DNA from 3 places in the Paraoerskovia marina genome. Region 2 is predicted to be linked to each of the others. Evidence: riboswitches for the same ligand, from Rfam matches in the RefSeq annotation. Region 2 holds a riboswitch; each other region holds the start of a gene.

Region 1 (3,417 bases), 380 kb from region 2:
GGCATCGAGGCGCTCGCCGAGGTCGAGGACATGGCCCGCGCCGCGCTGAGCCAGTACGAGTCTATCGACCAGGCCGACCTGCGCTTCGTCATGATCGAGGGCGCCGGGCGGATCCTGCCCGAGCTCAGCGAGCCGATGGCGGAGTACGCCCTCGAGCAGCTGAAGGAGCGGGGCATCGAGTTCCACCTCTCGACCTTCCTCAGCTCCTGCGTCGACGGCCACGTGGTGACGTCCACGGGTGTCGAGTTCGACTCCAACACCATCGTCTGGACGGCCGGTGTCAAGGCCAACCCGGTGATCGGGGAGTCTGACCTGCCGACGGACAAGATGGGCCGCCTGACCGTCAACGCCAACCTGCAGGTCGTCGACGAGGACGGCGTCGTCGTCCCCGCCGCCTGGGGCGCCGGCGACTGCGCCGCGGTTCCCGACCTGCTGAACCCGGGCGCGTTCTGCCCGCCCAACGCGCAGCACGCGATCCGTCAGGCCACCCAGCTCGGTGACAACCTGGTCGCGTCGGTCGAGGACCGCCCGCTGGTCCAGTACAAGCACAAGAGCGTCGGCGTCGTCGCGTCGCTCGGCCTGTACAAGGGCGTCGCCGAGCTCTTCGGCGTCTTCAAGTTCAAGGGCTTCCCGGCCTGGGCCGTGCACCGCACGTACCACGGCTACGCGATGCCGACCTGGAACCGCAAGATCCGCATCTTCATGGGCTGGTTCGACCAGTTCGTCATGCGCCGCAAGACCGTCTCGCTCGGGTCGATCCACGACCCCCGTGCGGCGTTCCGCAACGCGTCGCTCCCGCCGAAGCCGAAGGACGACGCGGCTCCGAAGTCCGACAAGGACGCGGTCGGCGCGGGCAAGTAGTCCTCGGTGGGCGTGACGCCCACGCACGCACGCACGACGGCGGGGGCGGACCTGGACGGGTCCGTCCCCGCCGTCGTGCGTTAGTCTCACGACGAGCATGGCCCCCGTAGCCCAACTGGCAGAGGCAGCCGACTTAAAATCGGCCCAGTCCGGGTTCGAACCCCGGTGGGGGCACCACCAGGCCCTGCCGGAGAGCGCGGCCGCGCTCGACGCCGCCGGCGTCCGCGCGGAGGCAACGGTCCGGGAGGACGAGGGGACCACGCTCGTCCTGCGGCGCGACGGGCCGAGGGCGCTGATGCTCCTCGAACGACTGGCCGCGGGCGACGCGTAGGCGGCGTCCCACGATGCGACCGGTGCGTCCGCCACGGGCGCCCCTTGCTACGGTCGAGACACACCACGCGGGGAATCTCTGTCCGACACCGTCGGCCGGGACTGAGATGGGCGGGAGAACCGTCCGGACCCGTTGAACCTGATCTCGCCAGAACGAGCGGAGGAACGTGGCATGACTGCCGTGACCCTTGAGAACGACCAGACGACGCCGGTAGCGGCGTCGGAGTCCGGATTCACCGCAGAGCTGGGGCGCCGGTACGCGCACCTGTTCGAGGACTTCTACCAGCATCCCTTCCTGTCGGGCCTGCGTGACGGCACGCTCGCCCCCGAGAAGGTGCAGCACTACGTGGGCCAGGACCACCAGTACCTGAGCGCGTACGTCCGCTGCTACGGCCTGGGACTGACCCTCGCCCCCGACCGCGAGTGGATGCGCTACTTCCACGAGCGCACCGGATTCCTGCTGGACGACGAGTCCGAGGCACACCTCGCGCTCTGCGCGCGTCTCGGGGTGACCTACGAGGACGCGCAGGTGGAGCGTCTCGCGCCGAGCGCCAAGGCCTACGTCGACCACATGATGGAGGCGGGCCGCGACACGCTCGGCACGCTCCTCGCCGCGCTGCTGCCCTGCCCGTGGACGTACATCTGGGCCGCGGACCGCTATGCGCACGCGGAGCCGATCCAGGACGACCACCCGTTCGCCGGGTGGTGGCGGTTCTACGCCGACGACTCGTGCCTGCAGATGCTCGAGGAGATGCGGGCCAAGCTCGACGCGGTGGCGGCTCAGGCCGGGCCCGAGGAGCGCGCACGCATGGAGCTCGCCTTCGAGCTGAGCGTGCGCCACGAGATCCGGTTCTGGCAGATGGCCTGGTCCCTCGAGACCTGGTGACCCGGTGCCTCGGCGGGGACCCGCGAACGGTCCCCGCCGAGGCAGACTAGGGGGATGAGCCCCGTCGAGACGCTGCGCAGGACCTCCGGACGCGCCCTCTTCGCCCGGGTCGGCGGCCCGGACGGCCACGAGGAGCGCGAGCGCATCCACGCCACGGCCGGACCGCGGCAGTTCGCGCAGGACTCGGAGATCGCGCGCGTCCACGGCGACGCCTCGATGTTCGTCGGCGGTGTCCGCGCCCTGCTCCTGCAGTCGCTGCACCCGCTGGCGATGGCCGCGGTCGCCGCGCACTCCGGATACCGTGGCGACCCGTGGGGGCGCCTGGCCCGGACGAGCACGTTCCTGGCGGCGACGACGTTCGGCACGGTCGAGTACGCCCGCCAGAGCATCGACGTCGTCCGCACGGTCCACGCGCGGGTACGCGGCACGGCGCCGGACGGACGCGCCTACGCCGCCGACGACCCGTGGCTCCTGCGCTGGGTGCACCTGGCCGAGGTCGACAGCTTTCTCACGGCGCACCAACGTTTCGGGCTCCGCCCGTTGGACGCCGCCGGGTGCGACGCGTACCTCGCCCAGGCCGCGGACGTCGCACTCCGCCTGGGGGCCGTCGACCCGCCCCGGTCCCGCGCGGAGGTCCGTATCGCCTGGCAGGAGTTTGGTCCAGAGCTGGGTGCGACCCAGGAGTCCGACGACGTCGCCCGGTTCCTGCTCGCAGAGCCCCCGCTGCCTCGCGCGGCGCGCGGGCCCTACGCGCTCCTGGGTGCTGCCGCGTACGGTTCGTTGCCCCGATGGGCCCAGCGGGAGATCACGGCGCCCTGGCCCGTACGGGGCGACCCCACCGTGGTGCGGGTGGGCGGGCACGTCGCGACCCGGGCGATCCGGTGGGCGCTCGCGGGGGACCCGCCGCCGGCTCGACCCGTCGACTGACCTCAGCCCGTGGCGGCGATCTGCTCCTTGGCTGCCAGGACCCGAGCAGCCGACTCGTCCACGCGCTCGGCGAAGTCCGGGTCTTCGGCGGCGCGCTCGGCGATCGCGGACACCATGATCGACGCGTCCTCGGGGACGGCGGAGGCGAGGACCACGTCGCACCCGGCCTCGATCGCCCGGATCGCGCGTTCCGCGGGCTCGACGGACTGGACCTGCGCGGCTGCGGAGAGGTCGTCGGTGATCACCATGCCGTCGTAGCCGAGGTCGGCCCGGAGCAGGTCCGTGACGACGGCGGAGGAGAACGCGGCCGGGTTGTCCGGGTCGAGCCGTTCGTAGACCGCTGTCGCGACCATCACGGACGCCGGGTCCTCCTCGATCAGCGCCCGGAACGCAGCGACCGACGCGGAGTCGGC
Region 2 (3,417 bases):
TCGCCCTGGGCGCCGTAGACGGCCCCCATGATCAGCGGCGGGATGAAGCCGCCGAGGCCGCCGGCCGCGCCGACGAGGCCGGTGACACCGCCGACCTTGTCGGGCGGTGCGAGGTCGGAGACCAGGGCGAACGTCGCGCCGGAGGATGCGCCGAGCGCCGCCGCCATGGTGAGGAACGCGATCGTGCCCACCGGAAAAAGGGAGGGCTGGAACGCGATCACGGCGGCGCCGAGGGTCACCAGAGCGAAGCAGACGACGTTGACCGCGACACCACCGAACCGGTCGGAGAGCGTCCCCCCGATCGGGCGCATGATGACGGCGAGGACGACGAACCCGGCCGTGCGGTTGGCGGCGTCGGCCGCCTCGAGCCCGTAGGCGTTCGTCAGGAACGTCGGCAGATAGACGGAGAACGCGACGAACCCGCCGAACCCGATCGCGTAGAGCCACGAGAGCTGCAGCGTCGCGGGGAGCTTGAAGGTGCTCCACGTCCGGGACCAGAATCCGCCCGTGGCGGGCGCGGGGCGGCTGGGCGAGTCGCGCAGCCAGATCCAGGAGACGACCGCGAAGATCGCGAGCACGGTGGCGACCAGGACGAACGGGGCCTCCTCGCCCCACGCGTCGCGGATCGGCACCGTGGTGAACGCCGCGATCGCGGTACCGCCCATGCCGGCGCCGAAGAGCCCGAGCGCCGTCCCGCGCCGTGACGGCGGGAACCAGGCGTTGTTGAACGGAATCCCGATCGCGAACGTCGTGCCGCCGAGTCCCAGGAAGAACCCGCCGACGATCAGGCCCGTCAGGCTGTCGGCGAGGAACCCGAGGTAGAGCACCGGCAGGATCGTCAGCGCGCTGACCAGCGGGAACATGATGCGGGCGCCGAAGCGGTCGGTCAGTGCGCCGACCGGGATCCGCCCGAGCGAGCCGACGATCACCGGGACCGCCACGACCACGGAGGTCTCGACGTCGGACAGGCCCAGTGCCTCCTGGAACGTCCCGCCCAGGGGGCTGAGCAGGGCCCAGGCCCAGAAGTTCAGCGCGAAGCCGACCGTGGAGAGGACCAGCTGGACCGTGGCCCGGCTGCCGTACCCCTCGTCGGGGATCGCCTGCGGGGGTGCCGTCGAACCTGTGGTCATCGTGCTCTCCTCGGCTGGTGCGTGACTTGAACGTAGCGTTCCGGTGGCTCTCCGTCTATTGATCTTGAAAATCTCGTAAAAAAGGGTGTCTACGGCTCGACGTCAGGAACCGCGTGGGGGTTGCCGCCGGTCAGCCGCGCACTCACCTTCGTCGCCTGCCCGGCCGCGAGACGGCGCGCCAGCACGCCGACACCACCGGTGATCGCCGCGAAGGCCATCGCCTCGGGGAGGGAGATGTCGGGATCGTCGGTGTCGGTCGGGGCGTCGTGCCCCGAGGCCTTCTTCCAGATCGTCGAGACCACCTTGGTGGCGATCCACCCGGCCGCGAAGGTCAGGGCCAGGGTCGCGACCTTGGTCGCCATGTCCTGGTCGTCGTTCTTCTTCTGCTTCTTCTTCGACACGTCGTCTCCTCAGCCGCTCCGTTGGACGATTCCCACCGTAGTGCGACCGGGGCGACTCCGCCGGACCACGGACCCACGGGCGTTGCGCGGCGTCGTAGACTGCGGCTGTACGACAGGGGAGCGCCCCAGAGCGCTGAGAGTGCGGCACGCCGCAGACCCTTGAACCTGATCCGGTCAGCACCGGCGGAGGAAGTCGACGTCCGAGGAGGACTCTTGCGCACCACCATCACCACCCGTTCCGTCGCCGCGTCCGGCGCGGTCCTCGCGCTCGCCCTGACGGGCTGCGCGAGCAGCGACACCGGCGACGCCGAGGGCTCGTCGGCCGAGACGGGGAGCAGCACCGTCACCCTGGTCACCCACGACTCGTTCGCCCTCAGCGACGGCCTGCTCGACGAGTTCACCGCGGAGTCGGGGTACGACGTCGAGCTGGTCGCCCCCGGGGACGGCGGCACCCTGGTCAACCAGCTGATCCTCACGAAGGACTCGCCCCTTGGCGACGCCGTCTTCGGGGTCGACAACACCTACGCGAGCCGCGCCGTCGACGAGGGCGTCTTCGACCCGTACCTCTCGTCCGCGCTTCCCGAGTCGGCGGCCGCAGAGGTTCCCGCGGGCGAGAGCCTGACCCCGGTCGACCGGGGGGACGTCTGCATCAACGCCGACCTCGCCTGGTTCGAGGAGAACGACCTCGACGTCCCGACCACGCTCGACGACCTGGCCGACCCCGCGTACCAGGACCTCCTCGTCGTCACGAACCCCGCGACGTCGTCGCCCGGACTCGCGTTCCTGCTCGCGACCGTCGGGGCCAAGGGCGAGCACGGGTGGACCGACTACTGGACGGCGCTCGCGGACAACGGCGTCAAGATCGCCGACGGCTGGGAGGACGCGTACTACGTGGACTTCACGGGTGCCGGCGGAGCCGGTGACCGTCCGCTCGTGCTCTCCTACGCCACCTCGCCGGCGTTCACCGTGACCGAGGACGGCTCGGAGACCACGACCACGGCGCTGCTGGACACCTGCTTCCGCCAGGTCGAGTACGCGGGCGTGCTCGCCGGTGCGGAGAACCCCGACGGCGCCCGGGAGCTCGTGGACTTCCTCGTGAGCCGCACGGTCCAGGAGGACATCCCCGGCCAGATGTACATGTACCCCGTCGACGGCGACGCCGCGCTGCCCGACGAGTGGGCCCGGTTCGCCCCGCTCGCCGACGACCCGTTCGACGTCGACCCGGCCGAGATCTCCGCGCACCGCGGCGACTGGATCGAGACCTGGACCGCCACGGTCCTCGGCTGACCATGCGCCCGGCTCGCGCGCACCGCAGCTGGCCCCCGGTGGCACGCGTCGTGCTCTGGGGGCTGGCGGCGGGCGTGCCGCTCGCCTTCCTCGCGATCTTCTTCGCGTGGCCCGTCCTCGCCCTCGTCGGACGAGGCTTCGTGACCGACGGATCCCTGGACCTGAGCGGGGTCGCCGAGGTGTTCGGCGAGTCGCGCACCTGGCGTCTGCTCGGGATCACGCTGGGCCAGGCGGTGGTCGGGACCGTCGCCTCGCTGGTGCTCGGAGTCCCCGGCGCCTACGTCCTGTACAGATGCCAGTTCCGCGGTCGTACGTTCCTCCGCGGGCTGGTGACGGTGCCCTTCGTCCTGCCCACCGTCGTCGTCGGCGTCGCGTTCCGCGCGCTCCTCGCCCCCGGTGGCCCGCTGGCGTTCCTCGGCATCGACCAGACCTTCACCGCGATCGTGCTCGCGCTCGTCTTCTTCAACTACGCCGTCGTCGTCCGGACGGTTGGCGGCCTCTGGGAACGGCTCGACCCCCGGGCCGAGCAGGCCGCGCGGGCGCTCGGAGCCTCCCCGGCCCGGGCGTTCCGGACGGTCACCCTGCCCGCCCTGACCCCC
Region 3 (3,417 bases), 1.3 Mb from region 2:
CCGCAGCGCCTCAAGAACGCGGGTTCGGTCTTCCTCACCCGCCCCCAGCTCTCCGACCACGTCGCCACGCGCAGCGAGCTCGTCTGGCGGGCGCAGGAGATCCTGCGCGCCGTCAACGACGGGACGCTGCAGGTCCGTATCGGTGCCACCTACCCTCTGTCCGACGCCGCGCAGGCGCACCGGGACCTCGAAGGGCGGAACTCGACCGGAAAGCTCGTCCTGATCCCCGACCACGGCGCATGAGCTGGAGCTGGGTGCCGCCCCGCGAGGGCGAGGGCGGCCCGTCCCCCGCGCTGCGCCGGGCCGTCACGGTGCTCGGTGTCCTGTTCACCGCGGTCATCGCGCTGTCCTACGTCGTCTCGGCACAGGACCGCGCCACCCGGGCGTGCGCCATCGACGCCCCCGCGGGTGCAGAGGTGAGCGCGGAGTGGCAGTGGTGGCCTCCCGGTCACGCGTGCGTGTACGACCAGGAGACGACGCAGGTCTGACCCCGCCCTAGACCGGCACCTGCGCATGCAGATGGTCGATCGGGCCGTTCCCCGAACCGACGGCGAGTGCGTCCGCCGCCTCAAGCGCTCCCGAGATCCAGGTCTTCGCCTCGCGCACCGCCGACTCCCAGTCGTCGCACCGCGGTCGCAGGGCCGCGAGCGCCGACGACAGCGAACAGCCGGTCCCGTGGACGTTGGACGTCTGCACCCGGGGAGCACTGACCTCGGTCACCACACCCTCGGGCGTGACCAGGGCGTCGGGAGACCCCGGCCCGAGCAGATGCCCACCCTTGGCGAGGACGACCACCGACGCACGTCGTGCGAGCTCGACCGCCTGTTCGAGGACGGCCGACCAGGTCGTGGCGGTCTCCTGCCCGACGAGAACCGCGAGCTCGGCCATGTTCGGCGTGACGAGGTCGACGCGAGGCAGCAGGTCGACCACCGCGCGCTCGGCGCCCGGGTCGAGAAGATGGTGACCGCTCGTGGCGACCATCACCGGGTCGAGCACCACCCATCGTGGCTGCACTCGGTCGAGCCAGAGCCCGATCTCCTGCGCGTACCCCTCGCTCGCGACCATCCCGATCTTGACCGCGTCGACCGCCACGTCGTCGCTCACCGCCTCGAGCTGGCCCACCAGCACGTCGACCGGCGGGAGGTGCACCGCACGGACCCCGTGCGTGTTCTGCGCGACGACCGCCGTCACCACGGCCATGCCGTAGGCACCGTGGGCCGCGAACGACTTCAGGTCGGCCTGGATCCCGGCGCCGCCCGTGGGGTCCGTGCCGGCGATGCTGAGGACCCGGGGCCTGCTCCCGGGCGGGTGTTCGCGCGTCTGCTGCGGCGAACGGTCGGAGGCGTGCGTCATGAGGGACATCCCTTCGCGAGTTCGAGCTCGATCAGGTTCGACGGGTGTGCTCTCAGTCCGCGCGTCGCGGACACCCCGTGTCACGGCGGCCAGACTAGCGCGACCACGGCGCCGGGTCCGTCGTCGTCCGGGTGCTAGCGGGGAGGCAGTCCGGCGGGCATCGGGTCGTCGTCGCCCCACGGGCGGACCCGGAGTCGTCGCGCGTCGCCCACGGCGCGGCCCGCGGCGGCGGCGGCGCTCAGCGTCCGCGGGTCGTCGTGCGTGACCCGGAGGTAGGCGCCGGACCAGTCGTCGAGCTCGCCCCGTGCGATCGCCCGCACCATCTCGACCAGGTCCTCGACCGGCGTCCATTCCGTGCGGTTCGCGTGCAGCGGCATCGCGGCCGTCATGTCGGTGCGGACGCTTCCGGGCGACACCTCGAAGACACGCAGCCCGTGCGGCGCCCCCGCGGCGTGCAGGTGCGCACCCATCCGGACCAGCGCCGTCTTGCTCGCGTTGTACGCGCTCGATCCGACCATCTCGTGGGTGCTGGCACCGGACGCCAGGTCGACCACGCGTCCTCCCCCGCGGGCGATCATGCCCGGGACGACGGCACGGCTCATCTCGAACGCGCCGCGCAGGTTGGTCTCGACGACGTGCCACCACTCGTCGGGGTCTGCCTCCCACAGGGGCACCTCGGCGTCGATCACCCCCGCGTTGTTCACGAGCAGGTCGACGCCTCCCCACGCTTCCTCGACCCTGGCCACCGCGGCGGCGACGGCCGCGCGGTCCAGGACGTCGGCGACGACACCGATGACGGAAGCACCCGTCGTCTCCCGGACCGACTCGACCGTCTCGTGCACGCGCTGCGCGTCACGACCGAGCAGCGCGACGGCGTGTGTGTCGCTCGACCCGTCGGGCACTGCGAGCCCTTCGGCGACCGCGCGCCCGATTCCCCGGGTCGCCCCGGTCACCAGCACCGTCCGAGCGGGCGGAACGGCTCCCGGGTCCGTCCACGCCGGAACGTCCCCGGGAACGGGCCGCGCCGTCATGCGCGCAGGGTCGCGCCGGTCTGCTCCTGCGCGGCCGCGACGGCCGCCCGGCGAACCTCGACGACCTCGTCCGCCGAGAGCGTCCGGTCCGCGGCACGGAGGCGCAGTGCGAACGCGAGCGACTTGCGGCCCTCGCCGAGCTGCTCGCCACGGAACACGTCGAAGAGCTCGACATGCTCGAGCAGGTCGCCTGCGCCGTCGACCAGTGCCTGACGCACCTGGTCGGCAGGAACGGACTCCTCGACGACGAGCGCGAGGTCCTCCTTCGCGGCCGGGAACGTCGACACCGGCCGGGCTGCGAACGGCTCTGCCTCGACGGCGTCGAGGAGGACGTCGAGGTCGACCTCGAACGCGACCGTGCGTGCGGGAAGGCCCAGGTTCTCGAGCGCCTTCGGGTGCAGCTCGCCCGCATGGCCGACCACCGTGCCGTCGACCAGGCTGAGACGTGCGCACCGCCCCGGGTGCCACGGTGCGTGGTCGGTGTCGGGCGTGACGACGACGTCGACGCCGACCCGGTCGGCGACGAGCCGCGCGCCCGCCAGGGCGTCGGTCCAGTCACCGGCCCGGCCTGGTCCCCACCACCCGCGAGGATCGGCGTTCCCGGCCACGACGCCGGCGACCCGGCGTGGCTGGGCCGGGACCGCCGCGGCGAGCACCGCGAGCTGGTCCTCCGTCGGGCGAACCCCGCCCGGCAGCTGTGGCGCCGCGGGCGCTCCGTCCTCCGGGCGCGTCACCCGTCCGATCTCGTAGAGCGCGACGTCGTCGTTCCCCCGCCCGAGGTTGCGCCGGAGCGTCTCCAGCAACGTACCGAGGAGCGACGTCCGCATCTCGGGACGGTCGCCGGCCAGCGGGTTGGCGAGGCGCAGCGCGCGACGGCGCGGATCATCGGCCGCAAGACGCAGTGCGTCGTGCTGCGCGGGGTCGACGAACGGGTACGACAGCGTCTCGACGTACCCGGCCTCGGCGAGGCTCCGCGCGACGGAGCGCCGAAGCTGCTGCGTCCTGGTCAGACCACGACCTGCGGGCGCGGGCG

The links. A riboswitch is a leader RNA that binds a small molecule or an ion and turns the genes downstream of it on or off. The one in region 2 is predicted to bind thiamine pyrophosphate.
Region 1: it holds a riboswitch for thiamine pyrophosphate, as region 2 does, so the genes downstream of both, tenA (thiaminase II) here and BLU20_RS03650 (thiamine ABC transporter substrate-binding protein) in region 2, are expected to answer to the same signal.
Region 3: it holds a riboswitch for thiamine pyrophosphate, as region 2 does, so the genes downstream of both, thiD (bifunctional hydroxymethylpyrimidine kinase/phosphomethylpyrimidine kinase) here and BLU20_RS03650 (thiamine ABC transporter substrate-binding protein) in region 2, are expected to answer to the same signal.

Annotation. Positions count from the first base shown of each region.
Region 1 is NZ_LT629776.1:1,200,772-1,204,188, forward strand. Features, by position in the region: gene BLU20_RS05390 (NAD(P)/FAD-dependent oxidoreductase) at 1-861, shown strand, start outside; tRNA gene BLU20_RS05395 (tRNA-Leu) at 962-1,038, shown strand; TPP riboswitch at 1,251-1,374, shown strand; gene tenA (thiaminase II) at 1,364-2,077, shown strand; gene BLU20_RS05405 (oxygenase MpaB family protein) at 2,132-3,004, shown strand; gene BLU20_RS05410 (glycoside hydrolase family 3 N-terminal domain-containing protein) at 3,007-3,417, opposite strand, start outside.
Region 2 is NZ_LT629776.1:816,461-819,877, forward strand. Features, by position in the region: gene BLU20_RS03640 (MFS transporter) at 1-1,130, opposite strand, end outside; gene BLU20_RS03645 (DUF4235 domain-containing protein) at 1,220-1,531, opposite strand; TPP riboswitch at 1,636-1,740, shown strand; gene BLU20_RS03650 (thiamine ABC transporter substrate-binding protein) at 1,745-2,818, shown strand; gene BLU20_RS03655 (ABC transporter permease) at 2,821-3,417, shown strand, end outside.
Region 3 is NZ_LT629776.1:2,113,229-2,116,645, forward strand. Features, by position in the region: gene BLU20_RS09505 (quinone oxidoreductase family protein) at 1-243, shown strand, start outside; gene BLU20_RS09510 (hypothetical protein) at 240-488, shown strand; gene thiD (bifunctional hydroxymethylpyrimidine kinase/phosphomethylpyrimidine kinase) at 496-1,353, opposite strand; TPP riboswitch at 1,345-1,441, opposite strand; gene BLU20_RS09520 (SDR family NAD(P)-dependent oxidoreductase) at 1,488-2,384, opposite strand; gene pheT (phenylalanine--tRNA ligase subunit beta) at 2,381-3,417, opposite strand, start outside.